Regions from separate parts of the Exiguobacterium artemiae 7-3 genome, predicted to be linked through region 3. Evidence: riboswitches for the same ligand, from Rfam matches in the RefSeq annotation. Region 3 holds a riboswitch; each other region holds the start of a gene.
The links. A riboswitch is a leader RNA that binds a small molecule or an ion and turns the genes downstream of it on or off. The one in region 3 is predicted to bind S-adenosylmethionine.
Positions count from the first base shown of each region.

Region 1: it holds a riboswitch for S-adenosylmethionine, as region 3 does, so the genes downstream of both, metK (methionine adenosyltransferase) here and msrA (peptide-methionine (S)-S-oxide reductase MsrA) in region 3, are expected to answer to the same signal.
Region 2: it holds a riboswitch for S-adenosylmethionine, as region 3 does, so the genes downstream of both, P402_RS0102765 (methionine ABC transporter ATP-binding protein) here and msrA (peptide-methionine (S)-S-oxide reductase MsrA) in region 3, are expected to answer to the same signal.

Region 1 is NZ_KK211190.1:763,963-774,829, forward strand. It holds gene P402_RS0104835 (flavodoxin domain-containing protein) at 1-185, shown strand, start outside; gene P402_RS0104840 (ribonucleotide-diphosphate reductase subunit beta) at 154-1,197, shown strand; gene yugI (S1 domain-containing post-transcriptional regulator GSP13) at 1,589-1,981, shown strand; gene P402_RS0104850 (iron-containing alcohol dehydrogenase) at 2,108-3,274, shown strand; gene P402_RS0104855 (glucose-6-phosphate isomerase) at 3,387-4,736, shown strand; gene ytkD (RNA deprotection pyrophosphohydrolase) at 4,868-5,341, shown strand; gene P402_RS16245 (alpha/beta hydrolase family protein) at 5,313-6,056, shown strand; gene P402_RS0104870 (EAL and HDOD domain-containing protein) at 6,224-7,477, shown strand; gene pckA (phosphoenolpyruvate carboxykinase (ATP)) at 7,534-9,102, opposite strand; SAM riboswitch class I at 9,335-9,461, shown strand; gene metK (methionine adenosyltransferase) at 9,589-10,797, shown strand.
Region 2 is NZ_KK211190.1:327,015-337,881, forward strand. It holds gene glpX (class II fructose-bisphosphatase) at 1-436, shown strand, start outside; gene P402_RS0102735 (SDR family NAD(P)-dependent oxidoreductase) at 1,042-1,821, opposite strand; gene P402_RS16810 (C40 family peptidase) at 1,894-2,577, opposite strand; gene rho (transcription termination factor Rho) at 2,952-4,316, shown strand; gene P402_RS0102745 (type B 50S ribosomal protein L31) at 4,414-4,659, shown strand; gene P402_RS0102750 (DedA family protein) at 4,695-5,345, opposite strand; gene P402_RS0102755 (thymidine kinase) at 5,523-6,143, shown strand; gene P402_RS0102760 (alpha/beta hydrolase) at 6,213-6,971, opposite strand; SAM riboswitch class I at 7,034-7,137, opposite strand; SAM riboswitch class I at 7,386-7,489, shown strand; gene P402_RS0102765 (methionine ABC transporter ATP-binding protein) at 7,576-8,607, shown strand; gene P402_RS0102770 (methionine ABC transporter permease) at 8,597-9,247, shown strand; gene P402_RS0102775 (MetQ/NlpA family ABC transporter substrate-binding protein) at 9,282-10,103, shown strand; gene P402_RS0102780 (M20 family metallopeptidase) at 10,131-10,867, shown strand, end outside.
Region 3 is NZ_KK211190.1:2,618,877-2,629,743, forward strand. It holds gene P402_RS0114510 (aldo/keto reductase) at 75-899, shown strand; gene P402_RS0114515 (general stress protein) at 972-1,727, opposite strand; gene P402_RS0114520 (DMT family transporter) at 1,851-2,168, opposite strand; gene P402_RS0114525 (DMT family transporter) at 2,165-2,494, opposite strand; gene P402_RS0114530 (GNAT family N-acetyltransferase) at 2,761-3,318, shown strand; gene P402_RS16580 (SH3 domain-containing C40 family peptidase) at 3,544-6,096, shown strand; gene P402_RS0114540 (putative quinol monooxygenase) at 6,154-6,447, opposite strand; gene P402_RS0114545 (M20 metallopeptidase family protein) at 6,525-7,697, shown strand; SAM riboswitch class I at 7,769-7,872, shown strand; gene msrA (peptide-methionine (S)-S-oxide reductase MsrA) at 7,977-8,507, shown strand; gene P402_RS0114555 (DMT family transporter) at 8,599-9,078, opposite strand; gene P402_RS0114560 (DMT family transporter) at 9,104-9,532, opposite strand; gene P402_RS0114565 (NAD(P)H-dependent flavin oxidoreductase) at 9,650-10,585, opposite strand; gene P402_RS0114570 (gamma carbonic anhydrase family protein) at 10,668-10,867, shown strand, end outside.

The DNA of each region.
Region 1 (10,867 bases), 1.9 Mb from region 3:
TCGATGAGATGGCCTACCATCTCGCGAAATTCGGGGTACCGCTCGCGGGTGAATTACTCAAAATCGAACAATCGCCGCGAAACCGACCGCACATGGTCAAAGAGTGGACACGTCGAACACTACTGCAATTACAGCAAGAGGGAGCCGAACAACATGGAACAACTACAAAAAATCAAACTGCTTGATGCCCGTCATCCGAATCGTGCGACAGCGATCATCGGTGGGGAGACAAGCTCGATCGTCAACTGGAACGACATTGCGTATCCGCAGTTTTATTCGATCTATAAACAGTTATTATCAAACTTCTGGATTCCCGACGAAATTTCGATGTCAAAAGACATGCAACAATGGAATCAACTGAGCGAACGGGAACAGGATTCGTTTAAGCGGATTATCGGTTTGTTGTCGATTCTCGACTCTGTCCAGACCCGCTATATCCTGGAATCAGCGATGTTTACATCAGACGCTTCAATCCATGCGATTTTGGCGATTGTGGCACAACAGGAAGTCGTGCATAACCAATCGTATAGCTATGTCTTGTCGAGTCTTGTGCCGTTGTCGGAACAAAACCGGATCTTCGACATCGCGAAAGATGACGACATGGTCATGAAGCGGAATGCCTTCATTCTTGATCTGTATGAAGATTTCCAAAACGACCGGACACCGGAAAACTTTGCGAAATCACTCGTCGCCTCAATCGTTCTCGAAGGAATCAACTTCTATTCCGGATTTGCGTTCTTCTATAACTTAGCCCGTCACCAAAAAATGGTCGGAACTTCGACGATGATCAGTTACATCCAGCGGGATGAACTTCAACACTCCTACTTCATCAGTCAGCTGTTACGTGCCGTCTTGACAGAGCATCCGGAAATCGATGCAGACGGTTCATTCACGAAGTTCGTCTACGCGACATTCGAACGTGCCGTTGATCTTGAAATCGAGTGGAGTGAATACGTGTTACGTGACTTGGACGGACTTGATGTCAGCGAGATGCGTGACTACGTCAAATACCTCGCTAATAAACGTCTCCGTGTCATCGGACTCGACGATTTGTATGAAGGACACGATGAAGACGTCATGCCGTGGATTCGCGCCTATTCCGACGACTCGATGAATGCGACGAAATCCGATTTCTTCGAACAGAAATCACGGTCGTATGCGAAGGTAACGGATGCGAACGGATTTGACGATTTGTAAGCCGTTCACGAATCTTTATTTTTTGATTGCTTCACCGTGAAATTTCCTTTACGCTAGGACAGGTGAGGTCATGCTCGACTCCTGCGGAAAAACAAGTTAATCATGACGCTTGAAGATGCATCGCATCTGAAGCGGCATAATGACTTGTCTGCGGAAAGCCGACAGACCGGACCTGTCCTTTTTATCTGTTTATTTTTTAGGTCAATCGAGAAGTGGACAAAAAAAGGGCCGGACTCGAAAAGTCCGGCAGAATCAGGGGGAATACTTGAAGTCTTGCTACTAATTTGTTCCCTTGTAAAATAAAAAATAAACAATTTGAAAAATATTTTTTACCATCCGTAAAAAGTATGTTATTATAAGTTGATGAATTTAGTTAGGGAGTGTATAAACTATGGCAAACTTTGAAAAAGACCAAGTCGTTACTGGTAAAGTAACTGGTATTCAAAACTTTGGTGCTTTCGTAGCACTTGACGAGCAAACACAAGGTCTCGTCCACATCTCAGAAATCTCACACGATTACGTAAAAGACATCAACGATTACGTAAAAGTTGGCGATGAAGTAACTGTTAAAGTTCTCGACATCGACGAAGCTAACAAAAAAATGAAGCTTTCGATCAAAGCAACACAGGAAGCTCCAAAACGCGAAGCACGCGCTAAAGGCCCACGCAAAAACACTGGCCGTCGCGATGCAGGTCCTGCTTTCAAACAAGAAGAAGCTCCTGGCTTCAACGTGTTAAAAGGCAAATTGGAAGAATGGATTGAAAAATCAAACTTCCAAAAATAAGATTTTGAAAGAGAATCGACATCGGTCGGTTCTCTTTTTTTTGCGTTATAAGCATTAAAATAGATGCAAAAGGGGAATGTGTGGATAATGTAAGGTGTTCATTACTTATCAAGGGGGCAACACACAATGGAAAACTTCGAATATCGTAATCCAACGAAACTTATTTTTGGTGACGGTCAAGTCAGCAAGATTAAAGACGAGTTAAAAGCACTAGGTGCAAAAAAAGTCATGCTCGTATTTGGCGGAGGCAGTATCAAACGTAATGGTGTCTATGATGACGTCACACGCGAACTCAATGCGGCAGGAATCGAATACGTCGAATGCGACGGCGTCGAACCAAACCCACGTATCGAAACAGCAGAGCGCGGCATTAAAATTGCACGTGAAGCAGGCGTTGACGCATTGCTCGCTCTTGGTGGCGGTTCTGTCATCGACTGTACGAAATTGATTGCTGCTGGTATCCCGTACGAAGGTTCAGCATGGGATCTCGTCATCGGGAAAGCGACACCAGAAACAGTGATCCCGTTCGGAACAGTCTTGACGCTTGCTGCGACAGGTTCAGAAATGAACTCAGGTTCTGTCATCACGAACTGGAAGACACAAGAAAAATACGGTTGGGGCAGCCCGTTGACGTTCCCGACATTCTCAGTCCTTGATCCAAAGTACACAGTCAGTGTACCGAAAGATCAAACGATTTACGGCATCGTCGACATGATGAGCCATTGCCTCGAGCAATACTTCCACACAGCGCATGCACCGGTTCAAGAACGGATGACGGAAGGTGTCATGAAAGCAGTTATTGAAGCTGCACCGAAACTTGTCAACGATCTCGAAAACGTTGAACTCCGCGGTACGATCCTGTTTGCCGGTACGATGGCACTCAACGGTGTTCTTCAAATGGGCGCACGCGGTGACTGGGCGTCACACAACATTGAGCACGCGGTCTCAGCCGTTCACGACATTCCGCATGCAGGCGGTCTGGCCATCCTCTTCCCGAACTGGATGCGTCACGTTCTTGATGAATCAAACGCACACCGTTTCGTCACGCTCGGTGAAAACGTCTTTGACGTCGATACGGCAGGTAAATCAGAAATGGAAGCAGCACACGCTACAATCGATGCAATCAGTGCGTTCTGGACATCACTTGGTGCACCGAACCGCCTTGCGGATTATGACATCAAAGAAGAAACGGTCGATTCAATCGTGAAGTCAGCGATGACACGTGGAGACTTTGGTAACTTCAAATCACTTGGCAACGAAGATGTTCGCCAAATCGTAACAGCTGCTTTGTAAGCGTCATAACATTTGCTAATCTTTTCACAAAAGACTTGAACGACCTTCCTTCTTGCGTTTTAATGAAAAGGAAGGTCGCATTTGTTTGCGAATGAATAAGGAGGACGAGTGAATGACAACGGTACGTTTTGATTATTCGAAGGCCCTACAATTCGTAGGACAACATGAAGTAGACTATATGGCGGATACGGTAAAAACATTACACGGAGCAATCCACAACGGTACAGGTGCCGGCAGTGATTTCTTAGGATGGGTCGATTTACCGACGAACTATGACAAAGCGGAATTTGAAAAAATTCAAGCGGCGGCTGAAAAAATCAAGTCGGATTCAGACGTCTTGTTAGTCGTCGGAATCGGCGGATCGTATCTCGGGGCACGTGCTGCAATCGAGATGCTCGGTCATTCGTTCCACAACCTATTGTCAAAAGACGAGCGGAAAGCTCCGCAAATCATTTATGCCGGACATAACATTTCTTCGACGTACTTACACGATTTGTTCCAAGTACTTGAAGGAAAAGATGTTTCGGTCAATATCATCTCGAAATCAGGAACAACGACAGAACCGGCAATCTCGTTCCGTCTCTTGAAAACATTCATGGAAGACAAGTACGGTAAAACAGGTGCGAAAGACCGGATTTATGCGACGACAGATAAAGCACGTGGTGCCCTGAAGACACTTGCTGACTCAGAAGGATACCAAACGTTTGTGATTCCGGATGACGTTGGGGGTCGTTTCTCTGTCTTGACACCGGTTGGTTTATTGCCGATTGCGGCAGCTGGTATTTCGATTGAAGACTTGATGGCAGGTGCGCGTGATGCACAAGTTCAGTTCTCAAATGAGAACTTGGCGGAAAATGAAGCGTACCAGTACGCGGTCGTCCGAAACGCATTATATGCTAAAGGAAAAACAATCGAGTTGCTCGTTAACTATGAACCCGCTTTACATTATGTGTCCGAGTGGTGGAAACAGTTGTACGGAGAGTCAGAAGGAAAAGACTTCAAAGGCATCTTCCCGGCAGCAGTCGACTTCTCGACGGATCTTCACTCAATGGGACAATACGTCCAAGAGGGACGCCGTGACTTGTTTGAAACGGTCATCAAAGTCGGACAAGCGCGTCATGCCTTGACGATTGAAAAAGATGCACAGGATCTAGACGGTTTAAACTTCCTTGAAGGCAAGTCGATTCAATTCGTCAATGACAAGGCAGCAGAAGGAACGTTGCTTGCTCACACAGATGGACAAGTTCCGAACTTGACAGTTGAATTGCCGGAGATGACACCGTATCATCTTGGATTCTTGTTCTACTTCTTTGAAAAAGCATGTGCGATGAGTGGATACCTGCTTGGTGTGAATCCATTCGATCAGCCAGGTGTTGAAGCGTACAAGAAAAACATGTTTGCCTTACTTGGTAAACCTGGATTTGAAGCAGAAAAAGCGGAGCTTGAAGCTCGCTTGAAATAAGAAGCCAGACATCTCTCGATTCAGAGGGATGTCTTTTTTTGTCATTTTGGCAAATTCCCACGCACTTTCACTTTTAGAATGCTTTCGAAACAGGTAAAGTGAAGAGAGAAGAAGAAATGAGGTGCACGCACGTGATTACGTTTTTAGATTATTATCAAAATCGGGTTGAACTGAGTTTTGAGGACCATCCGTTTTCAGTCCATCCGCTTCATGTCTGGGTCATAGCCGTGTACGAAGGGAAATGGTTACTGACGCATCATAAGCAACGGGGATACGAGTTTCCGGGAGGAAAGGTCGAGCCAGGGGAAACGGCAGAGGAAGCGGCATACCGGGAAGTCATGGAAGAGACAGGAGGGCGCATTGAACGCCTCCAGTACATCGGACAGTACCGGGTCGAGGGGCGGGGGGATACGATCATCAAGAATATCTACTTCGCCGAAATCAAATCCTTGGTCCCGCATCTTGCTGTCGATGAGACGGATGGTGCCTATTTACTAGACGATATCCCGAAACGTTTAGATACGAACCGCCAATACAGCTTCATGATGAAGGACCGTGTCCTTCCGGAGACTCTTCGTGTACTCGCCGAACGCCGACTGGTTTGAGCTCCCTCGCCAGGGACCATTCCGTACCTTTCGGGTCTTTTATGAAACGTCCGACGGAGAACAGGTCGGGGCGTACATCATCTTACCGGTTCGTGCGAACGGACAAGGTCTCTTATATTTACGTGGTGGGACACGTAATATCGGTATGGTTCGGCCGACCCGCTTAATGCAGTTCGCGCAAGCCGGTTATTTGGTCATGGCTCCTTTTTACCGCGGTAACTTAGGTGGAACCGGTAAAGAAGATTTTGGACATCAAGACATCCTGGACGCCATCAGTGCGTTTGATTGGCTTGATCAATATGTCGAGCGGACGTCGGTCTTTGGCTTTTCCCGCGGAGGTCAGATGGCGCTTTTACTGGCGCATCATCGTGAAGTTGCCCGGACGGTGTCGTGGGCCGGCGTAACGAATCTGATTTGGACGTATGAAGAACAACGGACGATGCAAAAAATGCTCAGACGGTTCACGGGTGGAGTACCGGAACAACGGCTAGAGGAATACCGCATCCGGTCGCCGCTTTATTTTCCACCTCAAGGAGACGTGTTGTTGATTCATGGATTGTATGATCAAAACGTTCGATTGCGTCATGCGACGAACTATGCAGCCCGCTATCCGGAAAAGACCCGCTTGTTGGTGTATCAGTATGCGCATCAATTTCCAATCCATCAAAAAATGCTCGTGACGAAACAAGTCATTGATTGGATGTTATCCAAGTGAAAAACATGTGTGAAAACATCTCAATGCCTCGCATTGAGATGTTTTTTCTCCAAATGATGGGAACATTGATATGTTTTAAAAAAGAGATTTTTTAAGGGAAAACGATATTTGATATACTAGAACATATAAAATAAGCCAGATTAACGGATTTAGAAGGGATATATGAGATGGAAATCTTACTTGCGCGACAACCGATTGTAGACCGGTTTGGTTCGATTGACGCTTTTGAACTCCTCTATCGTTCCGTTGAAGCACCTGAAGTCTTTGATGGTGACTTAGCGACGATGGATGTATTGACGAATACACTGATTCATCTGGGAGTAGATCGTGTAGCAGAAGGAAAACGATTATTCATTAATTTCACGGGTGATTTGTTACAGTCTGAACTGATTGATCATTTGGATCCGACCCAATTCGTGATTGAAGTATTAGAGACGGTACAGATTGATGCTGACATGCTCCTGACGCTTCAGAAGTGGAAAGAAGCGGGCTTCGTATTGGCACTGGATGATTTCGTGACGGATTTGTTGCGTCATCATGGCGCTGAACTGTTTGATTTGATTGATTTAATTAAAATTGATATCGAAGCCATCAATCCACGCGAACAAAGTGCAATCTTACATATCTTGAAGCGGAATTATCCGCATATGCGCTTTTTGGCAGAACGGGTCGAAACACATGAAGACCATACGAGAAGCCTTGAGATGGGATATGACTGGTTTCAGGGATACTTTTATGCCAAACCGATGTTGATGAAAGGAAAGGCGGTTCCTCCGCAAGTACCTGTGCTGTTGAAGATGTTGAAATGGTTGGATACAGACGATCATTATGACGACGTCGTCGATGAAATCGAAAGAAATCCCTACATCAGCGTGCAAGTACTGCAATTGATCAATTCTCCGGGAATCGGTCTTCGAAACACAGTCAGTTCTGTCCGTCAGGCGATTTCCTTATTAGGCTTTTCGCAACTGAAAAGCTGGATTTCGTTAATCGTCTTGCGTGAAATGAAACTCGCAAGTCCATACAAATGGTCAGATGAATTATTACGTTCGTCGTTGCATTGTGCGAAACTATGCGAGTTGTTTGCTAGGGAAACGAAGACACTGAAAGCAGAAAGCGCCTATATGATTGGATTGCTGTCGCATATCGATGCGTTACTTTCCGTAGATATTGATGAAATCATTGATCAGCTTCCGATTGAACCGGCATTGAAAAACGTTTTGCAAGGCGAGGATCATCCGTTTCGAGATTGCCTGTTGCTCGCAATCAGCGCAGACCGAGGAGAATTTGAACGATTCGAGATGCTGAGTAACCGATTCGGGATTGCGAAGCGCCGCGCCTACGAGTTACTGAAGGAAAGCCAAGTTTGGCTCTCTCAAAAGGAACTTCATTTACAGGACAAGACAGATTCAATCGTCTAACACAAAAGGTTGAGCATCCGTTAAGGAGCTCAACCTTTTTAGTGTTATTGATATTTTTAAACGCGAGGACCAGCTGCTTTGATGGCATCGGTCGCACTTTCGAAACGTGCGAAGTTCTGCGTGAACTTTTGAGCGAGTGCAGTCGCTTGTTGTTCGTAAACGGATGGATCCGCCCAGACCTTGACCGGATTGAGTAAATCGGTCGGAACACCAGGGACTTCAATCGGCATATGCAGACCGAAAATCGGATGTTCTTCTGTCGGGATATCTGTGAGCAGACCGTTGACGGCCGCATTGACCATCGTCCGTGTATACGCGAGTTTCATCCGGCTGCCGGTACCGTAAGCTCCACCGGTCCAACCTGTATTGACGAGATAGACTGTGACGCCGTGGCGATCAATCAGTTCTCCGAGCATCGTCGCATATTTTTCTGGAATCAACGGTAGGAACGGTGAACCGAAACACGTCGAGAACGTTGCTTCCGGTTCTGTGACGCCGCGCTCCGTTCCGGCAAGTTTTGATGTATAACCTGATAAGAAGTGATACATCGCTTGTTCTTTTGTCAGTTTACTGATCGGAGGCAACACACCGTAAGCATCCGCTGTCAGGAAAACAATTGTTTTCGGATGACCGGCACGAGACGGGATAGCGATGTTGTCGATGGCAGTAATCGGATAAGCCGCGCGTGTGTTTTCCGTTTTTGACGTATCATCATAATCCGGAATCCGGGTGTCGTCGAGGACAACATTTTCAAGAACGGTACCAAAACGGATCGCATCAAAGATTTGTGGTTCTTTTTCACGTGACAGGTTGACGGTCTTCGCATAACATCCGCCTTCGATATTGAAGACGCCGTCATGTGACCAGCCGTGTTCATCGTCGCCGATCAATTGACGGCTGTCATCTGCAGACAGGGTGGTCTTACCAGTCCCGGATAGCCCGAAGAACAACGCGACATCACCTTCATGTCCAACGTTAGCTGAACAGTGCATCGACAACACTTCTTGTTGTGGCAAGAGATAGTTCATGACAGAGAAAATTGATTTTTTGATTTCTCCGGCGTACTCGGTTCCACCAATCAAGACGATACGGTGTTCAAATGACATCGCGATGAATGTCTCAGAGTTTGTCCCGTCAACCGCAGGATCCGCCTTAAAGTGTGGTGCGTAAACGACCGTAAATGGTTCAAAGGCCGCAACCGTAGGATATTCGCGTAAGAATAGCTGTTTCGCAAACAGATTATGCCAAGCATATTCGGTTACGACGCGCACTGGAAGGGTGAAATGCGTATCGGCACCAGCAGCAGCTTCTGTGTAGTAGAGTTGATCTGCTTCGTTCATATAACGAAGAACTTTTTGTAACAGTTGCTCGAATTTGTCCGATTCCATCGGTTGATTGACATGACCCCAATCGATATGCATCTCACACGATTGATCACGGACGATGAACTTGTCTTTCGGTGAACGACCTGTAAATTTCCCCGTTTCTACAGACAAAGCACCATTTTCTGCAAGAACTCCTTCTTTGTTACGAATCGCATGTTCGACTAGTTCAGCAACGGACAGTTGTTTGAACACATGCTCCTTCTTGAGTAGTTCTTCGATATTCAGGACCGTCATCGGCATCCTGACCCCACCTTTCCCCTACGTTGGTTTTGGCTCTACTATTAGTATGACACATTTATTATATATGACATACTAATGATAGGGCAATCATTTTCATGCGCTGATTTCTATTTATCTGGAAACGCTTTCAGCATTAACAGTTTAACATCTCTTCTGATTTTTTTCGACTAGAAATTAAAACGTTGCTTGACAGAGTGGACACAAGTTTATATCATGTAATTCGTAACGGATACTCTTATTCTGAGCAGGTGGAGGGAACAAGGCCCGAAGAAACCCGGCAACCGTCTTATATTAATTTCATCATTAATGTAGGAAAAGGTGCTCTCCTGAAGCGAAGTAAACACTTCGAACGATAAGAGGGTAAAGGAAGAACGCACAACCTTTCCCTGACCATTTTTGGACATGGAAAGGTTTTTTTCATTTTACCGTCCCACTCAACTAGGGGAAATGAGTACACCGTCAAATTCTTTTTTGGGAGGGTCAAACATGACAAACCTTAATCGCCGACTATTTACGTCGGAATCAGTAACTGAAGGTCACCCGGATAAAATCTGTGACCAGATTTCGGATTCAATTTTGGATGCAATTCTTGCAGCCGATCCAAACGCACGTGTTGCGGCAGAAACTTCTGTCACGACAGGACTCGTATTAGTAGCAGGAGAAATCACGACATCAACTTACGTGGATATCCCGAAAGTCGTTCGTGAAACCATTCGTGAAATCGGCTACACACGCGCTAAATACGGTTTCGATGCAGACACTTGTGCTGTATTGACATCAATCGACGAGCAGTCAGCAGACATCGCTCTCGGTGTCGACCAGGCGCTTGAAGCACGCGAAGGAAACATGTCAGATGAAGAAATCGATGCGATTGGAGCAGGAGACCAAGGTCTGATGTTCGGTTACGCAACGAAAGAAACACCTGAACTCATGCCACTTCCGATTTCACTTTCACACAAACTTGCTCGTCGTCTTGCAGAAGTCCGCAAGACAGGACAACTCGATTACCTCCGTCCGGATGGTAAAACGCAAGTCACGGTTGAATACAACGAGAACAATGAACCTGTTCGCGTCGATACAATCGTCATCTCAACGCAACATGCAGAAGAAGTGACGCTTGAGCAAATCCAAGCGGATCTGAAAGAACATGTCATCGCTCCGGTCATTCCGACGGAGTACATCGATGCAGACACGAAATTCTTCATCAACCCAACTGGCCGTTTCGTCATCGGTGGACCACAAGGCGATGCAGGATTAACAGGTCGTAAAATCATCGTTGATACGTATGGCGGTTACGCACGCCACGGCGGTGGAGCTTTCTCTGGTAAAGATCCAACGAAAGTCGACCGTTCAGCTGCTTATGCAGCACGTTATGTCGCGAAAAACTTGGTTGCCTCTGGTCTTGCAGACAAAGCAGAAGTTCAACTTGCTTACGCAATCGGAGTAGCACATCCGGTCTCAATCGCAGTCGATACGTTCGGAACAGGAAAACTTCCTGAAGCGCAACTCGTCGAATTGATCGCAGAAAACTTTGATCTCCGTCCTGCAGGGATCATCAAGATGCTTGATCTCCGCCGTCCGATTTATCGTCAGACAGCAGCTTATGGCCACTTCGGTCGTACAGACATCGAATTGCCATGGGAGCAGACAGATAAAGCTGCTACTCTTGAAGAGCAGGCAAAACGTTTCGTATAATCCATTGTTCAGAAACATCCTGTTAAAGGGTGTTTCTGAACTTTTTTTGTTTCTCCCGAACTTTGCAGGG
Region 2 (10,867 bases), 2.3 Mb from region 3:
AGGGGCACGGATTCGTCTGATTGGTGACGGAGATGTCGCAGCAGCCATCAATACGGCTTTCCCGCATACAGGGATCGATATTCTACTCGGTTCAGGCGGGGCGCCGGAAGGTGTTCTGGCAGCCGTTGCTTTAAAATGTCTCGGCGGGGAACTTCAAGGCCGACTCTTACCGGCAGATGAAGCGGAAGTCGCACGATGCAAGAAGATGGGGATTGAAGACCCGTCGAAAATCCTCATGATGGATGACCTTGTCACGGGCGATGACTGTATCTTTGCAGCAACCGGTGTCACGGACAGTGAGTTGATGAAAGGTGTTCAATTTAGCGCGCAAGGCGGTCAAACACACTCTGTCGTCATGCGGGCGAAATCGGGAACGGTTCGTTTTGTCGAAGGGATTCACTCGTTCAAGAAAAAACCAAAGCTCGTTATTAAGTAAGTCTATTTTCATAATGCAAATAAAGACGAACCCGACTCAAATCGGATCCGTCTTAGACGTAAGACAAAAAGCGATTTTTCTCTTAAATGAGAAAGATCGCTTTTTTTGTTGGCTTCGAATCGTTTTCCTGGTACAAGAATCGCGCCGCTTCGCTTCACTTCACTGCAGGGTCGATCCTGCTTGTTTTTCCTTAGGAAGCGATTTCGAGCGGACAAAACACTTCTTCTTATAGCAGGGACTAGATAAAAAAATTCGTACTTCTCGACGCTTGGCAAGAAGTTCGTCCGATGCATTATGCATTAATAAAAAGAAGAACTGGATTTAGAAGTCGATTACGATTGAATTCTTCATGGAAAAAAATCCCTTCATTCCCGAAGAAGAGGAATATTGAAGAGCACGAGATGGAAGATAGCACAATAAATTCGGCTCAAACCGGATTCATCTTTATTGTAGGATGAAATCTTGTAGACTGTACGCGACTCCTACAGGAAAAGCGCAGGTTCACCGCGCGTCAGAAACAAACGAGACCCGGATACTTGTCCGTTTCAGGACAAAGAAGCCGCGGCTCGTGTTTCGCCTGAGGAAAGCAAGTACAGGAACAAGATTTATTCGAGAGCGTCACGTATCGGAGCTTGCAATTGGTGTGTCATCTGAACGAGTTTGCGTCGCGAGAAGAAGCGTGTCATAAAGACATACACTGCATTGCTGCGACCGGGGATGACAAGTGTTTTTCCTTTCATGTATCCCGTGAAGGAAAGTTGAGCAGTTGTTTTGGCATCCATGATTCCTGGTCGTTTAAATAACCCGGACGTTGCAAGATCGGCCGTTTTGGCGAAATCAGTATGCGTCGCTCCCGGACAAACGGCTGTCACCTGAATGTTGTAAGGTGCGAGCTCATCTGCCAAGGCTTCCGAAAAACTAAGCACGTAAGCTTTTGTCGCATAGTAGACGCTCATGAAAGGACCGCCATGGAAAGAGGAGGTCGAAGCAATCTGAATGATTCGTCCGCCGCCCTGCATTTTCATCCGACGGGCAAAAGCTTTCGTTAAATGCGTCAATGCCCGGATGTTGACGTCAATCATGTTCAATTCGCGTGATAAATCCGTTTCGATAAATTCACCATAAAGACCAAAACCGGCGTTATTGATCAAAACATCAACGGGAGTGTGTTCTGTCGCACGTAACAGGGCTTTGATTTGAAGGGATTGCCCGATATCATACGGAAGCACGACGGCAGAGCCGCCCCGTTGTTCGACAAAGTGTTTCGTTTCGAAAAGTTGTTCGACATTTCGGCCGACCAGTAACAGATGATGTCCTTGATCAGCATGCAGATAGGCAAGTTCACGCCCGATTCCGGCAGAAGCCCCGGTGATTAATACGTTCATGATATGTCCTCCTTGTATAATAGGGTAGAAAAAAAGCGATCGAGCCGATGCTCAACCGCTTGGTTCGTTAAATTATAGGTATGAACCCGCGCCGACAAGGCGTGAACCCCAGTAACCTGATTTGAAGCTTGAGTACTTGACGCCACCCGTTTCTGAGTTGACCATGCTTGATTTGCTTGTCGCCATACCGACGTGTTGAATGCCGCTACCGTGTGAGAAGAAAACAAGATCTCCAGGTTGAACGTTTGAGACACTTACTTTTCTAGAAGAAGAATATTGTGAAGAAGACGTACGTGGCAATGTTTTGCCTGCTGCTTTTTTGTAGACGTAGCTTGTGAAACCAGAGCAGTCAAATCCACGAGTTGTCGTTCCGCCCCATACATAAGGAGTTCCTTTATGTTTAGCTGCTTCGCTTAGAAGGCGTGTACGTGTTGAAGATGAAGTTGTTGATTTTTTAGCCGTTGAAGTAGAAGACTTGTATGTTTTCGTATACTGTGTAGATACATAACGTGTTTTGCCACCGTACGAAATTTTAGTCCAGCTGCCTGATTTACCTTTGTATGTAAATGTTTGGCCTGCGTTTACTTTACCGACGATGCTTGCTTTAGTAGAAGGAGCCGTACGAACACGTAATCCGCTATCTGTGATCTTGACTTTCGTTACTGTAGAAGCTGCCTCAACCTTATCTGTTCCCACTGATGCAAATCCTGAAACCACTAATGCTGCTGTCGCGACCGATGCTAGAAAACGTTTCATATGTGAAATCCTCCATGTCATTTTAAAGTAGTTTTGAAAACCGAGTTATATGATGTATCTCATTAAGTGTTTGTTTAAGCAGTGCACCTTACAACTGTGTAAGTTTTTCTCTGCACGATTATCTTAGCATGCGGATACATGAAAACGTTTTTTCAGTTCCGCTACAAAACATGACGTTTTTGTAACATAACTGCAATAATATACTCGAATATTACAAAGAAGAAATTCCCATTTCTTAAATCACGACGAAATGGATGAAATGTGATACCTTTAATTCACGAAGAATATACACCAAGATCCTTTGCACCATGAATTTGCACCATGAAGATGAAATCCTTTGCTCCTGAATTTATACGAAGAATAGGTGAATGCACATGCCAACTGAGAAAACTGACAAACCAGAACGTTCCTATACACTTGCTCAATTAAGCAACCTGACATTAAAAGATTTATATGAAATCGCAAAAACAAAAAACGTACCACAGTACCGTGAGGCTCGTAAGCGCGAATTGATGTTCAAAATTCTTAAAGCGCAAGCAGAATCCACCGGTCTTTATTTCCTCGAGGGGGTACTCGAAGTTATTCCCGGAAACCCACAGATGCAAAATGATGGCGGCTTCGGCTTCCTTCGTCCTATCAACTATTCGCAATCCTCTGAAGATATCTATATCGCCGCTTCACAAATCCGCCGCTTTAATCTCCGTAACGGAGACGTCGTGACTGGAAAGGTCCGACCGCCAAAAGAGAATGAACGGTTCCAAGGTCTTTTAAGTGTGGAAGCCGTCAATGGAGAAGCGCCGGACACGGCACGGAATCGTCTGTTCTTCCCGGCATTGACGCCGATTTATCCGGATCGCCTGATGCGACTTGAAACAGAACCGCGTCATTTGTCGGTCCGGGTGATGGATATGATTGCGCCGGTCGGGTTTGGCCAACGCGGTTTGATCGTCGCACCGCCTAAAGCCGGTAAGACTTCTCTATTAAAAGAAATCGCGAATTCGATTCAAGTGAATCACCCCGATGTCGAATTGATCATTCTATTGATTGATGAGCGCCCGGAGGAAGTGACGGACATCGAGCGGTCTGTTCCGGGAGCGGATGTCGTCAGTTCGACGTTTGACGAAACACCGGACAACCACGTCCGGATTTCGGAGCTTGTCCTTGAGCGGGCGATGCGTCTCGTCGAACATAAAAAAGATGTCGTTATCTTGATGGATTCGATTACACGTTTGACACGTGCTTACAACTTAACGGTTCCGCAAAGCGGACGAACGTTGTCCGGAGGGATCGATCCGGCCGCTTTCCATAAACCAAAACGCTTTTTCGGAGCCGCCCGGAACATCGAACACGGTGGCAGCCTGACGATTCTCGCGACAGCCCTCGTCGAGACCGGTTCCCGGATGGATGATGTCATCTATGAAGAGTTTAAAGGAACCGGCAACATGGAACTGCATCTGGACCGCAAGTTATCCGAGCGCCGGATCTTCCCGGCCATCGACATCCGGAAATCAGGAACACGGAAAGAAGAGTTGTTGTTACCGAAAGATCAACTCGACGCCCTGTGGACGATCCGCCGGACGATGAACGAGTCAAATGAGTTTGTCGACAGCTTCTTACGCAAGATTCGGGACACGAAAAATAACGAAGAATTTTTTGTTGAACTGAATAAAGAAAAGAAGAAACCCGTCCGGCGCGCGCCTGTTAAACCGCGTGTGACGAAAACCGACACAACGACTTGAAAATAGGTATTGCGGGTCGTGAAAAAATCGTTTAGTATAGGAAGGTAACTTACTCTGGCTCAGCAAATGAACCAGGGCGGAAGGAGAGAAAACAACCATGAAACAAGGAATTCACCCAAACTACAACAAAGTTGTATTTATGGACTCAACTACTGAGTACAAATTCTTGACTGGTTCTACACGTTCTTCGAACGAGACAATCACTTGGGAAGATGGAAACGAGTACCCACTCATCCGTGTGGATGTGTCTTCGGACTCGCACCCATTCTACACTGGTCGTCAAAAGTTCAACGCTGCAGACGGTCGTGTCGATCGCTTCAACAAAAAATACGGCCGCAAGTAATTGCGACTTCAGTATTAAAAAACAGCCTGTCTCCATCACTGGAGCAGGCTGTTTTTGTATAGACAGAACTTAGTACGGTACGCCAGATACGTTCTTAAGACGAAAGAGAGTCCGATTCCACCGGCAGCACCAATCAGATACGGGAGTGTATCCGGATTATTTGCAAAATGTTCCATGAGCAGACTGAAGGAAAAATGACGACCCAGGAAATAACCTGCCCCTAAAAAGATGCTGATCCAAATTAAAGCACCGGTATAAGCATAAGTAACGAAAATCCGGAACGGCATTTTCGAGACACCGGCAAAAAAAGCAGAGAGTTGACGGAGTCCGGGTATGTAATAACCGATAATGAGGACGGTTTTTCCGTAACGTAAAAATCCGGCTTCCGCTTTGAAAATATGTTTTTCAGAAATCCGTAACTTCGGAGCGATTCGATGCAATAATGGCATTCCGAGCTTTAGACCGAGGACATAGCTGATTGTCATACCGATACAGCTGCCGGCATAGGCAGCAAGGATCGTTCCGGCAAGCGGTAAATCACCATGGTGCATCCAGAATCCTGACATGACGAGTAATGTCTCGTCCGGAACAGGAAGACCAACGATTCCGCCGGCCAGCAGAACGGCGAGTCCGAACGCTCCATATTGGTGGAGGACTTCATGTAATATATGATGAATCGGAGTCACCTTCCTTCAAAGAAACTTCTCTTTCAGTGTACAGGAAATACATACCAGTTGAAATGAGAAGATGAAGAAAATGGGGAATTTGGCACGGGTTTTTGATTTTTAGAAGTCAATCCTTTTTCTCAATTTAGATTCGGGCTATACTCGTTAAAGTGACTAATTTAGAGGACGGTGTTTACGATGATGCATGTGATCAATCAATATGGTTGGATTGAAGTGATTTGTGGAAGCATGTTTTCCGGCAAATCAGAAGAACTGATCCGTCGTGTCAGACGGGCACAGTATGGAAAGTTACCGGTTCAGGTGTTCAAGCCGGCAATCGATGATCGGTACCACGAGGAGCATGTCGTGTCGCACGTCGGCAATTCCGTCATCGCGATTCCGATGGCGACGAGTCGTGATGTCTATGCAGCAGTGGCGGAAGAAACACAAATCGTCGCCATTGACGAAGTTCAATTCTTTGACGACGAAATCGTCGCGGTCATCGAAGCACTGGCTCAAGATGGCAAACGCGTCATTTGTGCAGGACTCGATCAAGACTTTCGGGCGGAGCCATTCGGCAAGATGCCCGAATTGTTGGCACGTGCAGAATTCGTGACGAAATTACAGGCGATTTGTCTGTCGTGCGGAGATCCGGCATCGCGGACACAACGATTGATTGACGGGAAACCCGCAAACTACAATGATCCAATCATTTTGGTCGGGGCGTCTGAATCCTATGAACCACGTTGCCGCCATTGTCATCAAGTACCGGGCAAACCGAAACCGTTACAGGAATGGAAAAAACAACAGCAGAATTGAGCATATCCGATTTGAAAAAGCGAACGATTCCTGGCAGTGAGGCCAAAGAATCGTTCGCTTTTTTTTATATCAACCGGTCCGTGTCAACTGGCTGAACTGCTCGACGAATCGTAAGGTTTCCCGAACAATTGTCTTTTGATCATAATCGAGTGTCGCAACATGGTACGAGTCAAGCAGACAATAACTGCGTTTATCCGCTGCACCAATCGTCCGGTACAAATAATCCGAACAGGTTGGCGGGACGACGTGATCCTCGGCAGAATATAAAATAAGTGTCGGAATTTGAATCGTTGCTAAGTGTGGTCGCGTCTCATCGATGAGTCGCAACAGTTCTGAAGCGCAGACGGCGGGGACAAGATCATAGATGATTTCAAAAGCCGATTGTTTGATATCAGGGACACTTTCCGGAAGATAGACCGGACAATCGGTGAACGACAAGGCTTCGTAAGCAGGGACAGCCAAGGCGGCGTTGATGGTGATGATTCCTGCGACCGGGAGACCTTCAGCGGCGAGCGACAGGGCAAGTGTCGCGCCCATCGATTGTCCGACGATGAAGATTGATTCACACCGTGCGGCCAATTGTTCGAAGCCGTCACGTAAGCTCTGTTTCCAGTCGTCTGCCATCGTCGTTTCGAATTCCCGTACATCCGTCCCGTGACCGTGCAGGCGAGGCGCATAGACGGAGAAGCCATGTTCTGCGAACTGTTCTCCTACAGCCCGAACACTTTGCGGTGTTGCGTTAAAACCATGACAGAGCAAAATGCCGACGGATCCGCGTCCTAAGGAAAAGGCTTCTGCACCCGGTATAACAGGATAAACCATACTCATCATCTCGTCCTCCATTTCAAAAATAAAAACCCGTTTGGCTTTGGACGCAAACGAGTTTCTCGTGTGTATCATCCAAAGCAGCCGCTTTGCTGGTCGGAGCACCTTGCACAGTAGCAGGTTGCCGTGGAGTCCTAGAGCCAGGTCTCTCGTCCACTCTTGATATATCGTATAGGAATTGTCGGATTAATCATTGAGAAGATAATAGCATTGACGGAAATGAATTGTCAAACTCTCTTTAATGGCATCAAAATTTATGCAAGGATCCGGTTTGTCCCGGTACAACAATCGATATGGGTCATATGGTTTATTTTTGAAAATATGGTTGACCTTTAAAAGATCTTTCTGTAGTGTAAAAATTAGTTTTACGACATAAGTTCAACCGGCAACAACACACATACGAATTTCATACCGCAACACTTATCCAGAGAGGTGGAGGGACTGGCCCTACGAAACCTCGGCAACAGACTCATTATGAGCACTGTGCCAATTCCATCAGACAATTGTCTGAGAGATGAGTCGAGTGGATTCTGCCATTGTGCGGATCCAGGTCTCTTCTTGTTTCTTAAGAAGAGACCTTTTTTGTATTTTGAAGGGGGAAAAAGTGGTGATTACATTCAAAAATGTAAAAAAAATCTATGAAACAAATGACCAATCGATCGCTGCGTTGAACGGAGTGGATCTCGAAATCCGAAAAGGCGAAATCTTTGGTGTCATCGGTTTCAGCGGAGCCGGGAAAAGTTCCTTATTACGATGCGTCAACCTGCTCGAACGGCCGACATCCGGCAGCGTGACGGTCGATGGACAAGATTTGACAACCCTCTCGGCGAAGCAGCTGCGGGAGGCAAAACAACATATCGGAATGATCTTTCAGCATTTCAACCTGCTGGATTCGAATACAGTGTTTGCGAATGTCGCAAAACCGCTTGTCTTAAAAGGTGTCAAAAAAGAGGAAGTCAACCGGCGGGTCAGCGAACTACTGGACTTCGTCGATTTGGCAGATAAGGCCGATCATTATCCGGATCAGTTATCGGGCGGACAGAAACAACGGGTCGGAATCGCCCGGGCACTCGCGACCCAGCCGTCGGTCCTGTTGTGTGACGAGGCGACATCCGCCCTCGATCCCCAGACGACGCAACACATATTACGCCTGTTGAAACAGATTAATCAGGAATACGGCATCACGATTTTACTGATTACCCATGAGATGGGTGTCATCCGTGAGATTTGTGACCGTGTCGCCGTCATCGAAGCCGGTCAGCTGATTGAATCGGGTACCGTGTTCGATGTCTTCTCGAATCCACAGACGGCAACGGCAAAAAACTTCGTCCGCTCCGTCATGCAGGATGAAATTCCGGCATCGGTTCAAACCGTCATCGATCAACGGGATGCCGGACATCACATCTACAAAATCAACTTCCTCGGGGCAGGGACGGGGCAACCGCTCTTATCGCAAGTCGCGAAACGGTTTGATGTCGATCTCAACATCCTGCACGGTAGCATCACGGAACTGCAAAACATTCCGTTCGGCAGTCTGCTCGTTGAACTGATCGGCGACGCGACGGAAATCAAACGGGCATTGCATTACATTCATCAGTCGGATGTCGTCGTTGAGGAGGTGCTCGCGGATGTTAGTTAATTACACAGATATTTGGAATGCATTCCTGCAGACGTTGACGATGGTCGGACTGTCGTTACTTTTCTCGACATTAATCGGTTTACCGCTCGGCATTCTGCTCGTCGTCACACGCAAAGGGGCGTTGCTTGAACAAATTCCCTTCTTCAATGTCTTAAGCGGCATCGTCAACATCTTCCGGTCCGTCCCGTTCATTATCCTGCTCGTCGCGATCATTCCACTGACACGCTTGATTGTCGGATCGTCGATCGGGACGCAGGCAGCCATCGTTCCGCTTGTTTTTTACGCGGCACCGTACATCGCCCGATTGATCGAAAGTTCGTTACTGGAAGTCGATACCGGTGTCTTGGAGGCGGCAGAAGCGATGGGGGCGACACCGTTGCAGACGATTTTCCGCTTCCTGTTGCCGGAAGCCCTCAGCTCGCTGGTTCTGAACTTGACGATTGCGACGATCGGCTTAATCGGTGCATCGGCGATGGCCGGGGCGATTGGTGGCGGCGGACTGGGTGACTTAGCGATCACCTACGGCTACCAACGGTTTGATACGACCGTCATGATCATCACGGTCGGGATACTCGTGATTCTTGTTCAAGGGTTACAGACGACAGGTAATCTGTTGGCAAGAAAAATTCGGAGACATTAAAAAAAACATAGAGCAGATAAGGGAGAGATGGATGATGAAAAAAGGTTTAGCGATTGGTGCAGCATTAACGACGGTATTATTTGCGGGATGTGCCGCTTCCGGAGAAGAAGATCAAAAAACGGTCAAGCTTGGCGTCAGCGGTTCTGATACACAAGTTTGGGAATATGTCGCGAAAAAAGCGAAGAAAGAGGGGATTACGATTGAGCTCGTTAAGTTCTCCGACTACGTCCAGCCGAACCTGGCCCTGGCAGAAGGTGAGATTGATGCGAACTCTTTTCAGACCGTGTCTTACTTCAACGCTTTCAAAAAGGAACATAAGTTAAAGCTGTCGCCAATCGCGACGACAGTGATTGCACCGATGGGGATTTATTCGGATAAGGTCAAGGACGTCAAAGACATTCCGGTCGGTGGGAAGATTGCCGTCCCGAACGAGGCGACCAATATGGGCCGGGCACTGCTGCTGTTGCAGGAAGCAGGCTTGATCAAGCTACCGGACGACTTTGACGGCAACGGATCCGTCGATAAGATCGTCGAGAATCCGAAAAAACTGAAGATTGTCCCGGTTGTCGCCGGACAGACGCCACGCGTCCTACCGGATGTATCGGCTTCGATCATCAATAACGGAATCGCCGTCGATGCAGGCTTCAACCCGATCAAGGATTCGATTCTTCATGAAAACGAGACGGCGAAGCCGTACATCAACATCATCGCAACCCGGACGGAAGATAAGGATAAAAAAACATTGAAGAAAATCGCTTCACTCTACCAGCAGGACGATGTCGCGGCCTTCATCAAAAAAGAGTACAAAGGAAGCACGATTCCGACGTTCGTCCCGCTCAGTGACATCGGGGAATAACTAAAAATCCAAAGGAGCGTGACCAAAATGACCATTCAGACGATACGGGAAAACTTGATTCAAACGATTGAACAGGACATTGAACAAAAACGTGAGTCTTATCTCGAGACGAGCCACCGGATTCATGCGACACCTGAAATTGGCAACGAAGAATATTTTGCGTCACGTCATCATGCCGAACGCCTGACGGCAGAAGGGTTCACGGTTGAGCTCGGTGTCGCGGGACACGACACAGCCTTCCTTGCCCGAAAGACTTCGGACAAACCGGGGGCGACCATCGCATTTCTCGCTGAATATGACGCGTTACCCGGAATCGGTCACGCGTGCGGGCACAATATCATCGGGACGACGAGTGTCGCAGCGGCGATTGCCGTCAGTAAAGTCCTTGATGAAGTCGGCGGCAGTGTCGTCGTCCTCGGGACACCGGCGGAAGAAGGCGGACCAAACGGCAGTGCGAAAGGAAGTTTCGTCAAACACGATTTGCTGGCGGGGATTGATGCTGCCTTAATGGTGCATCCGTCCGGAAAAACGCGGATCACCGGTTCTTCGCTTGCCGTCGACCCGCTCGATTTTGCCTTTACCGGTAAACCGGCCCATGCGGCGGCTTCGCCGGAAGAAGGGATCAATGCCCTGGATGCGGTCATTCAGTTATTTAACGGGATCAATGCATTACGGCAACAGTTGCCGAGTGATATCCGGATTCACGGTATCATTACCGACGGCGGAGATGCTCCGAACATCATTCCGGAGTACGCGAAAGCCCG
Region 3 (10,867 bases):
CCTGTGATTCGATTTTCGAAAGGGAAAAGCGTAAACTGGGTAAGACAGGACTATCATTTTAAGGGGGAGTTCAAATGGAGTTTGTTACATTGAACAACGGACTGGTCATGCCGCAACTCGGGTATGGTGTGTTTAAAGTCCCGGAACAGGAAGTGTATGAAGCAGTACGGGAGGCTTTACGGGTCGGCTACCGTTCCATTGATACGGCGATGATTTATGAAAACGAAGCCGGTGTCGGACGTGCCTTAAAAGATTCGGGGATTCCACGGGAAGACATCTTTTTGACGACGAAGGTCTGGAACAAGGATCAGGGCTACGACCAGACACTTGCCGCATTTGAAACCAGTCTCCAAAAGCTCGGTGTCGATTATGTCGATTTGTACTTGATTCATTGGCCGATGCCGGACGAGGATTTGTATATCGAGACGTGGCGTGCTTTAGAACAGCTGTATCGAGACGGCAAAACGAAAGCCATCGGTGTATCGAATTTCCACATTCCGCATTTACAACGAGTACTGGAAGAGGGAACAATTGTCCCTGCCGTCAATCAAATCGAGTTGCATCCGTTTTTGAGTCAGGAAGCCATCCGCGAATTTTGTCAAACGAACGGGATTGTCGTCGAAGCGTGGAGTCCGTTGATGAAGGGACGCGATGCCTTAACGGAACCGGTCATCACGGACATCGCAGCACATCACGGCAAGACGCCGGCTCAAGTCGTTCTCCGCTGGCATCTGCAGCATGACATCATTGCGATTCCAAAATCCGTCACACCAAACCGGATTCAGGAAAACTTGGACATCTTTGATTTTGCCTTATCATCGGATGAGATGCGACAAATCGATCAGCTCAATCGGAATGAACGGACCGGATCGAATCCGGACGAAATGCATAAAAAATAAGACGAGGCTCACGTCAACGTGAACATCGTCTCATGTAAAGGGCTGACAATCATGTCAGCCTTTTTTTGTTGATTAACGATCCAAATCATTTCCATGATCTTGTTTCGCTAAATCATCGGAATAGTCCGCTGAACGGTTCGGACGGTGGATTTCGTCTTTTTTCTCGTTATTCTGTTCCTCGTGACGCGCCTTTTGTTCTTCCCACTCCGGACGTTTAAAATCATCATCCCGGCGCATCGCAATATCGGGTTCACGGTTACCGTCCAGTTTGGCGTGATTGATTGCTTTCTCGTCTTGCGGCATCTTGTCAGTGCCAGCACGGTGCAAATCAATCTCCGCGTGTTCTTCTTTAGAGTCTTTATCCACATCGAGCGGGTTGCCCGATCCAAGTTGCGCATTTGAATTGGCATCATCTGATGTATGCGTCTCTTCATAGCTGCCGTAACGTACTTTGACGTCCGGATGTGTATTGTCTGTATTTAGATGGGGATCAAACTGGATGTCCTGAACTTCCAGTAACAGAACGAATCTGCCGCCTTCCACTTCCGTTTTATGGACTTCGACTTGATCCGCTGGTAAATCGAGCGAACCAAACAAATCATTCACTTCTTGATCGCGTCCTTGATTCCCACGAATCCGGTCGATCCATGAAGGTTTTGTCGTCGCAATTTCCGCATCCATTTGACTGCGGACAAGTTGAAGGTTCGATTTCTCTTTAACGATGATATAAAAATCTTCTTCGCGATGACCTTGCTGATGCAACTCATCCATTTTCGAAATCAGCTCTTCTTCTTTATAAAACGTTCCGATATACTGTTTTGTCTTCATACCGATCCATCCCCTTATGCACGATTTTTATGACGTACTTGTCTTATAAGGAGTATTTCCTTTTTTCGGATAAAGTATGCCAACAAGTCGGCTCCGACAGGAAAAGTAATCTAAATGATATGTTTATTCTCCCGTCAGCTTTAAACCGATCGTCGCACTGAGAATTAAACCAATACAGACAATCCGCTTCCAGTCCTTTGCCTCGTTGTAAAAAATCATGCTGAGAATCGTACCGCCGGCTGCTCCAATTCCTGTCCAAACCGCATAGGCTGTTCCCATCGGTAGCCCATTCATCGCCAAGGTCAGGAATAAAAAACTGAGACCAAAACCGGCGAACATTAACAGCAGATTTTTAGCGTTTTTTTGCTGGTTAAACGTATTGATCAAGACGACACCCAGCATTTCAAACAGTCCTGCCAGAATTAAATACAACCAACTCATTGTTTTTCACCCTCCCCACTGACTAACTTCAGACCGATCACACCGATCAGCAGCACTGCAATCAACATCAACTTGATGATCGACGCGGATTGACCAAACAACAGGATGTCGGTCAACACCGTACCGGCTGTCCCCAGTCCGACGAAAACGGCATAGACGGTCCCAACCGGCAGATGATTACTGACCTTGATCAAAACAGTGAAACTGACGATGATGCTGATAATCGTCGCTCCCCACTCGAGTGGCGTCGCGGCATGTTTTAAACCGATGACCCAACCGACCTCAAAAAATGATGCCAAGATGATACTTAACCAATATTTTGTCATGTCACTTCCTCCTCACAGATGCTGGTTCAAACAAAAAAGCCCGGGAGTAAGCGTTAAAAACGCTTTACTCCCGGGCTTTTATCCCTCCGTTGCATGAGGTTCCCCTCATGTTCCTCCCTTGGTCCAGCCGAACGGAACCCTAGAGGATTACTCTTCTTTTCATTCGATACCCCGACTTTAGCACGCTTGATTTTACCTGTCAAACAGGAAAATCGCCAAAAGTAGCTAATAGGTATAGAGAGTCAACCATAGAGGAGGAGTCCATCATGCGCTATAAAATCAATGAGCAACTACGGATCCGTCGTTTCACTCCAGAAGATTTAGAAGCTGTCCATGCCTATGCCTCAAAACCCATCGTCAGTCAGTATCAATCGTGGGGACCCAACTCCGAAAGTGACAGTAAACAATTTATTCATGATGCACTTGAAAGCGAACTTGAAAATCCGCGCCGCCGGTATGTCTTCGCTGTCACCTTCCCAGATGATCGTGTCATCGGAGCCGGTGAACTGGTCATTACCGATACGGAACACAAAACGGCGGAGATCGGCTATATCCTGTCGCCGGATGAATGGGGAAACGGTTATGCGACATCCGTTGCCGCGTTTTTACTTGAATTCGGATTCGAGAAACTGGAGTTACACCGGATTACAGCAACGTGTGATCCGCGAAACGTCGCTTCCGAACGTGTCCTGCAGAAAGTCGGAATGACAAAAGAAGGACAACTTCGGGAAACGGTGTATCTCGAAGATCATTGGCGTGATTCCCTCATTTACGGCATGCTCGATTGGGAATGGCAAGTTGACCATGAAGATAATCCAAATTGAACTACTTCCATCTACGTTTCGCTTAGAGATGGGAGTATTCAGATAAACCAGACCGGTGCCTCTCACAAAGGAGGGACCGGTTTTTGCGTTTCCACGCTTCTTGTATCATTTGGGTGATGATTGACTTTTTTTGATATCTTTTTACACCATTAAAAATGAACATGGTAAACTTAGTTTTAATTGGATCAAAAATTAATTTTCTATAGAAATGGAGTTTTATATACGATGCCTCTTTCAAAAAAATGGTTCACGACACTTGCCGCTTCCGTCATGCTGTTCAGTTCTTTCCCGATCAATACGCTTGCAGAGGGTAATGTTTCGCAAACAGTCGCCGATGAGCAAACGGAAGTTGCGACCGGCAAACAGTTTACCCAAACCGATACTCCGGTCTTCGAAACGACTGAAAGTACAGAAGCGGTCGCTACCCTGCCCGCAGCAACTGAAGTCGAGACGTTTGGAGTCGAAGGTCTCTTCACGCGGATTTTGCTGGATGGAGTCTATCGCTTTGTGAAGACAGACCAATTGGCGGATACCCCTACCTATCCGAAAATCGACAGTCAGTATACGAATAAGGTTACAGTCCTTTATTCAACGGCGGATTCATCAACAGCGACAGCTCAGACATTCGCTCAAAATAAAAAGATTGATACATATGGTCAGGTCGGGCTCTTCACCCGCATCAAACAGGATACCGGCTATCTGTTCATCCTGACGGCGGATTTGAGTCCAACTCCTGTTTATTCGGCGACAGGAGAACGGTTCGTCCAACAAAAAACATCTGTTTATCCAACCGCTGATGCAATCGGAACACCGCTTACCACGTTGAAACAAAATGATTCCATCAAGACGTTCGGGACGTCAGGTGACTTCACCCGGATCGAGTTGAACGGCTCATATGCTTTCGTCTTAACGGCTCACCTTGGAACGAAACCAGTCGTCGCGTATGCAGCAACCGGCAAAAAGTATATTCAACAGCTTGCGACTGTCTACCCAACCGCTGCGACGACCGGGAAACCGCTTGGAACATTGTCACAAAATCAATTAGTCGATATCTACGGCGTATCCGGTGCCTATACACGCGTCCGGTTAAATGACGTCTACGGATTCGTCTTGACAACCCAGTTAGGAGATGTGGAGTTTTTTGCGCAAACAGCCCGGCTGTATGTCCAGTCCCCTACTCCGATCCGCCAAGCGCCAAACATGTCCAGTCCCGTCTTAAAAGAGCACCAGACGAATACCTTACTGACCGTATACGGAACGAGCGGCGCGTACAGCCGGATTTTATTCCGTGGACAATACGCGTACGTCTTGACGAGTACGCTCGCTCCTTTAAAGGTCTATCCACAGACGGCCCGTTTATATGTGCAGACACCGACGGCGATCCGTTCAGCACCTGACACTTCAAGCTCCGTCTTAACACAGCACCAGACGAACACCCTGCTGACGGTCTATGGAACGAGCGGTGCGTACAGCCGGATTTTGTTCCGCGGACAATATGCGTACGTCTTAACGAATACGCTCGCCACAACAAAAGTTTATGCAAAGACAGGCCTCCGGTATGCGAGTAAACCGACATCGATTTTTAAAGACACGACGGCAAAAACGATTGTCCGCACTATGAAACGAGCAGAACAGATTGACATCTATGGAACAAGCGGCTCGTACACACGGGTCAAAACCGGATCGGTATATGGCTACGTCAAGACAACGGATCTCGTGACGAAAAAGCCGGATTTGTATGATATCACCGGAATCCGTTATGTGCTCGATGATAAAGTGGTCGTTCATCCAAAGGCCAGTCTGACGGGAAAAATCGGTACACTCAAAAAGAATACCCAGCTGTCGGTTTACGGCAAAAGCGGCTACTACACCCGGGTCAAGATCGGGACGACGTTTGGCTTTGTCGACTCGAGCAGACTCGGCTTAAACAAACCGGTCGCACCGTCTAAAGTCGGAACGGTCTTTTATGTTCATTTTGATCAGACCCCGCTGTTTTCAGCTGATGTCGCGTACAGCCGTCCTGCCGGCTACTTAAGCAAAGGAACAAAGTTGATTGGTCTGAAGGCGATTGACGATGATTTCTGGCACGTCCGCCTGCCGAACGGGACGACAGGTTATGTCATCAATCCCTACATCGGAACGACAAAACCGGATATGCGCTACACCCAACAAACAATTAACCGTCAAAAAATCTACACAGTCAAAACAACGACGTCTTATTTTGCGACACCGGTCAGTCCGAAAAGTTCCGGGTTGATCGAGCAGGGAAAACGGGTCTATCCCCGGTACCGGGTCGGCAATTTTTATGTCATTCAGTCCGGCTGGTCCCCTGTCTATCTGCCGGTCAGTGCCGTCACCGTAAAAACGGATACACGGATTGCACAGAAAAACACATCGCGCGGTGAAAAGTTGATTCAAGCAGCGGCCAAACACTTAGGAACACCGTATACATGGGGTTCGCAAACAGCAGCCAACGGCGGGTTTGATTGTTCCGGACTGATTCATTACGCTACGAATGAAGCCGGGAAATACGGCGGGCGGACGAATGTCAGCGGCTACTGGTACGGTGCATTCTTTACGAATCGCCGGACGACGATCAGCAGTGGGAAACGGTCGGATATCGTCTTCTTCGAAAATACGTACACAGATGGACCATCACATATCGGTATCATGCTCGACAATGAATATTTCATTCATGCCGGCGGCTCACAGCTGCAAATCAACTCGATTTATGAACCACGCTGGCGGGAACACTTCCTCGGCTTTAAATCGATGTAAAAACGAAAAGAGGCGTATGGAATCCGAGAGGATCCCATACGCCCTTCTTTCCTTGTTTCAGAATGTCATCTCGACGTATTTCGTCACTTGACGGTCCTCAAGGTATAATTCGATTTGTTCGCGATAGGCTTTATAGTGGTCCGATGCAATGTGGGCCTCAAGTGCTGCCTCATCTTGGTAGACTTCATAGAGCATGAACTGATGTTCATTTTCAATTGATTGATGTAATGTATAACGCAAGCAACCCGGCTCGTTTTGCGCTGCTTTGTAGACCGTACTTAGAATCGGAAAGACTTGATCTGCTAACCCTGCTTTGACTGTAAGAACGGCATTGACGATGATTTCACCCATATGTTGATTCCTCCTCTAATTGATTACCTCTATCTGTACCCGTTTTTACTCAAGACATACCGAAAAGGATGATTTCGATGCAAGAAAATTTATTTACTGCTCTTGATCACTACGAATCCGAGATGATTCGTTTACGCCGTGACTTTCACCGCCATCCGGAACTATCGTTTCAAGAAGTCCGGACGCCTGCTAAAATCGCTGCTTTTTACGATGGACTCGGTATTCCTTACCGTACAAACGTCGGTGGCAACGGCATCGTCGCCACGCTGACCGGCACTCGTCCCGGAAAAACAATCGCCGTTCGGGCCGATTTTGACGCGTTGCCGTTACAGGAAGAAACAGAATTGTCGTTTCGTTCAATCCATCCCGGTGTCATGCATGCTTGCGGACACGACGGGCATACCGCCATCGTTCTTGGACTCGCCGCTGCTTTTCAGGGCATTCAAGATGAATTAACAGGAACTGTCGTCTTTATCCATCAACACGGCGAAGAAGTCTTTCCAGGTGGTGCCATTCAAATGATCGAGGACGGCTGTCTCGACGGCGTTGATGCGATTTTCGGTACTCACCTCGAAAACGAGCTGCCAGTCGGCTCAATCGGTTATCACAGCGGTCATACGTTATGTGCCATCGATGAATTTGAAATCGTCGTTCATGGTCAAGGCGGTCATGCCCAAGCCCCGCACCGGACGCAGGACGCGCTCGTCGCCGGTGCACAGCTTGTCTGTAATCTTCAGCACCTCGTCAGCCGACGTGTTGACCCGTTCGAACCGGCAATCGTTGCGATCGGTTCTTTCCATGCCGGAACAGCACCAAACATCGTGACCGGTGAAGCCCGGATTGTCGGAGAGATCCGGACGTTCAACGAACAACTCCGTCATCAGTTGCGTCAACAGGTGGATCTCGTCGCCCGGACGACCTGCGCCGGCATCGGCGCTGATTATTCGATTGATTTCACGACCGGTTATCCGTCGCTTTGGAATCATCCGGATGAAACACAGCTCGTCCGGGAAGCGGCCAGCTTTTTACCCGAAGCACAGGTTCGTGAGATGAAACCGATGATGGCAGCGGATGATTTTGCCTATTACCTCGAGCAGATCCCGGGCAGTTACTTCTTCACCGGATCTGCGAAAACAGATGGCCGAACAATCTACCCACAACACCATCCGAAGTACGAAATCGATGAGCGGGCCTTACTGATTGGGGCGAAAACATTAGGAGCCACGGTTCTTCGCGCTCTACAAACATAAGGATTGACTTTCCACTTTTATGAATGGTATTATCATCCCAATGATAACGAACTTACATCAACTTCATATAACACTTATCAAGAGTGGACCGAGAGATCTGGATCGATGACGTCCCAGCAACCTGCGCACAGCAAGGTGCTACGACCAGCAAAGCGAAAGCTTTGGTTGATAAAAAGCGGCGACTCCTTTTGCAACCAAGCAAAGGAGTCGTTTTCGTTTTCTCGCTGTCAGAAATGAGAGCACTACGGTTCAAGGAACCAAGGGAAAGGGAGAGATGACATGGAAAAAGCAACATTTGCAGGAGGATGTTTCTGGTGCATGGTGACACCATTTGAGGAATTACCGGGGATTCACAGTATCGTATCCGGTTATACAGGAGGACACGTCGACAACCCGACATATGAGCAGGTCAAAACAGGAACGACCGGACATTCCGAAGTCGTCGAGATTACATTTGATCCGGCACTGTTTTCGTACGAACGGTTACTCGAACTGTACTGGCCGCAGACGGATCCGACCGATGCCGGCGGACAATTCCAGGACCGCGGTACACAGTATGCACCGGCGATTTTTTATCATACGGAAGAACAGCGACTTGCAGCGATTGCATCACGTGATGCATTAGCCGCGACAAACCGTTTCAAACAACCAATCGTCACACGGATCGAACCGGCACATGCCTTCTATCCGGCGGAAGAGTACCATCAAAACTTCCACAAAAAAAATCCGGCGCACTACAAAAAAGACCGGAAAGCTTCCGGTCGCGACGCCTTTATTGATGTCGCCTGGAAAGAAGAAGTATCCGTCTGATTCAGCTTCAAAAAGAGGTCACCCTTTCACGCACTTTACTAGTAGAAGTGGCGTGAAAGAAATGATCTCTTTTTTTAATACCTTTTTTTCTTCAGGAAATGGCTTTAATGTCTTTCTCTTCCTCCACATCCTCCACGACTTGATACCGTTTCAAGACAAAAATGCCACTCAGCATGACGACCAGGCCGATGATCTGACCGAACGACAAATCGACTTTCGGTAAACCGAACCAGCCAAAGACGTCGACACAGAGCGCAAAACTGAGTTGCGAAATCAAGACGACGGAAATCGCAATTGACGGCCCCAGCAGTTGAATGCCGCGCATGACACAAAACACGACGCCGACGCCGACGAACCCGCCAAACAAATAAAGCGGTTTGACCTCGGTAAGTGCCGAGATCTCCCCGCCCCGAAAGAAGACCAGTGCAAGCAACGAACCGAGCAATCCTACCAAAAAGACTAACGTCGTCGTCGCCCAGGCACCAAACGCATGACTCATCCGTGCATTCAAAACCGTTTGCAAACTGATCATCATCCCTGCGACGATAGCACAAAACATACCTAATCCCATTCTATTTCCTCCTCACAAGTTCGACTCAGGCAAACGAAAAGATCAAGACGCCCGTCAACATCAAACCGATACCGATCCACTGTCCTTTATTACTGCTCTTTTTAATGACTCCAAACCAGCCGTTCAAATCAATCACAAAAGCGCACAAAATCTGTGCGACGAGCAACAGCGACATCGCCCATGTCATCCCGAGCAATTGAATCGACGTCAGTTCCGTGACGACGACTAAGACGCCGAGTAATCCGCCGCTTGCATACACAAGTGGCAACGTGCGAAACCCGCCGATTTTCCGGTCCCGAACAAATCCGTAGATCAACAAACAGCCGATTAAACCGACGAAATGGACAATGGTCACGGATAACCACGGACCTACCGCGTCACCGAGACGGGCATTAAAGATGCCTTGCAGCGCGATGAACAGTCCGCTAAATAAAGCAAAAATGATTCCTTGCATCTTCATCCTCCTTTTTCTCTAGTTATGAGTAGACCCTATTCTGCCATCTTTTTAAAGGACAAATGTCCTGAAATCAAAAAAAGCCGACCTCATCGGTCAGCTACGCTTGCATTCAAGCTACTGAAGTGCCCGGTACGTCCGTTCGATCCGTCCAAAGGCATCGTCCATCATCCGGTTAAACAGTTCCGCAACGGTCGGAACATCATCAATCAAACCGGAAATGAGACCGGCATTGACATATCCTGCTGTTTCGTCGCCTTCGAGTGCCCCTTTGATATGAAACGATTCGTTCGTCTGTTCCTGAAAGGCAACGAGTGATGTCGGCTGCAGCGCAGCGACATACGGCCCGTTCAACACCCGCCGGACTTGTCCGATTTCTCGGCCAATGATTCGTGTCTCGAGGTCATCTGCCTGCACAAGATGTCTTTTATAGTGCTCATGTACACGAGATTCTTGTGTCGCAATCAACCGGGTTCCGAGTTGCACCCCTTCTGCTCCGAGCATCCAGGCAGCCGCAAGACCACGCCCGTCGCCGATACCACCGGCGGCAAGGACGGGGATCGTGACATGATCCGTGATTTGCGGAATCAAGGTCATCGTCGTCAACTCAAGTGGTGAATTGATACCTGCGGCTTCGACTCCTTCCGCTACCAGCACATCCACTCCGGCCTGCTCGGCTTTAATCGCTTGTTTAACGGACGCGACGACACCAATCGTCTGGATTTCCGCCTCCCGTAACTTCGATAAAAAAGGAGCCGGATTACCGGCTGACAAGGACACGACCGGAATGCGTTCCTCAATTGCTAACTCAATCAACTGTTCGGTATGAGGTGAGACCCGGATGGCGATATTCAAAGCAAAAGGACGCGACGTCAACCGGCGTGTCGCTTCAATCAATCGTTTGACTTCAGCAGGCGTCATCGTCCCGCATCCAATCGTTCCGAGTCCCCCGGCATTCGAGACCGCTGCCGTCAGTTCGGCATGGCTGATGTTTCCCATACCACCCTGAATGATCGGCACATCGATCTGTAATTTGGTACATAGACGAGACATGGTCTCCCTCCGTTTCCGTTGTTAAGAATGGTATACTAAGTAAGACTGAATTTTAATTCATTTCCAGAAAAGAGGCGTTTTCATGAATATCCCGTACCGCGATATCTCCCCAAGCTTAGCAGCACATGTTTTTGTCGCCCCCGGTGCTTTTTTGATCGGTGACGTGACAGTCGGCGAAGAATCGACGATTTGGTTCAATGCCGTCCTGCGTGGTGATGAAGGTCCGATTACAATCGGCAAACGTTGCAGTATCCAGGATAATGCGACCATCCATCTCTACGA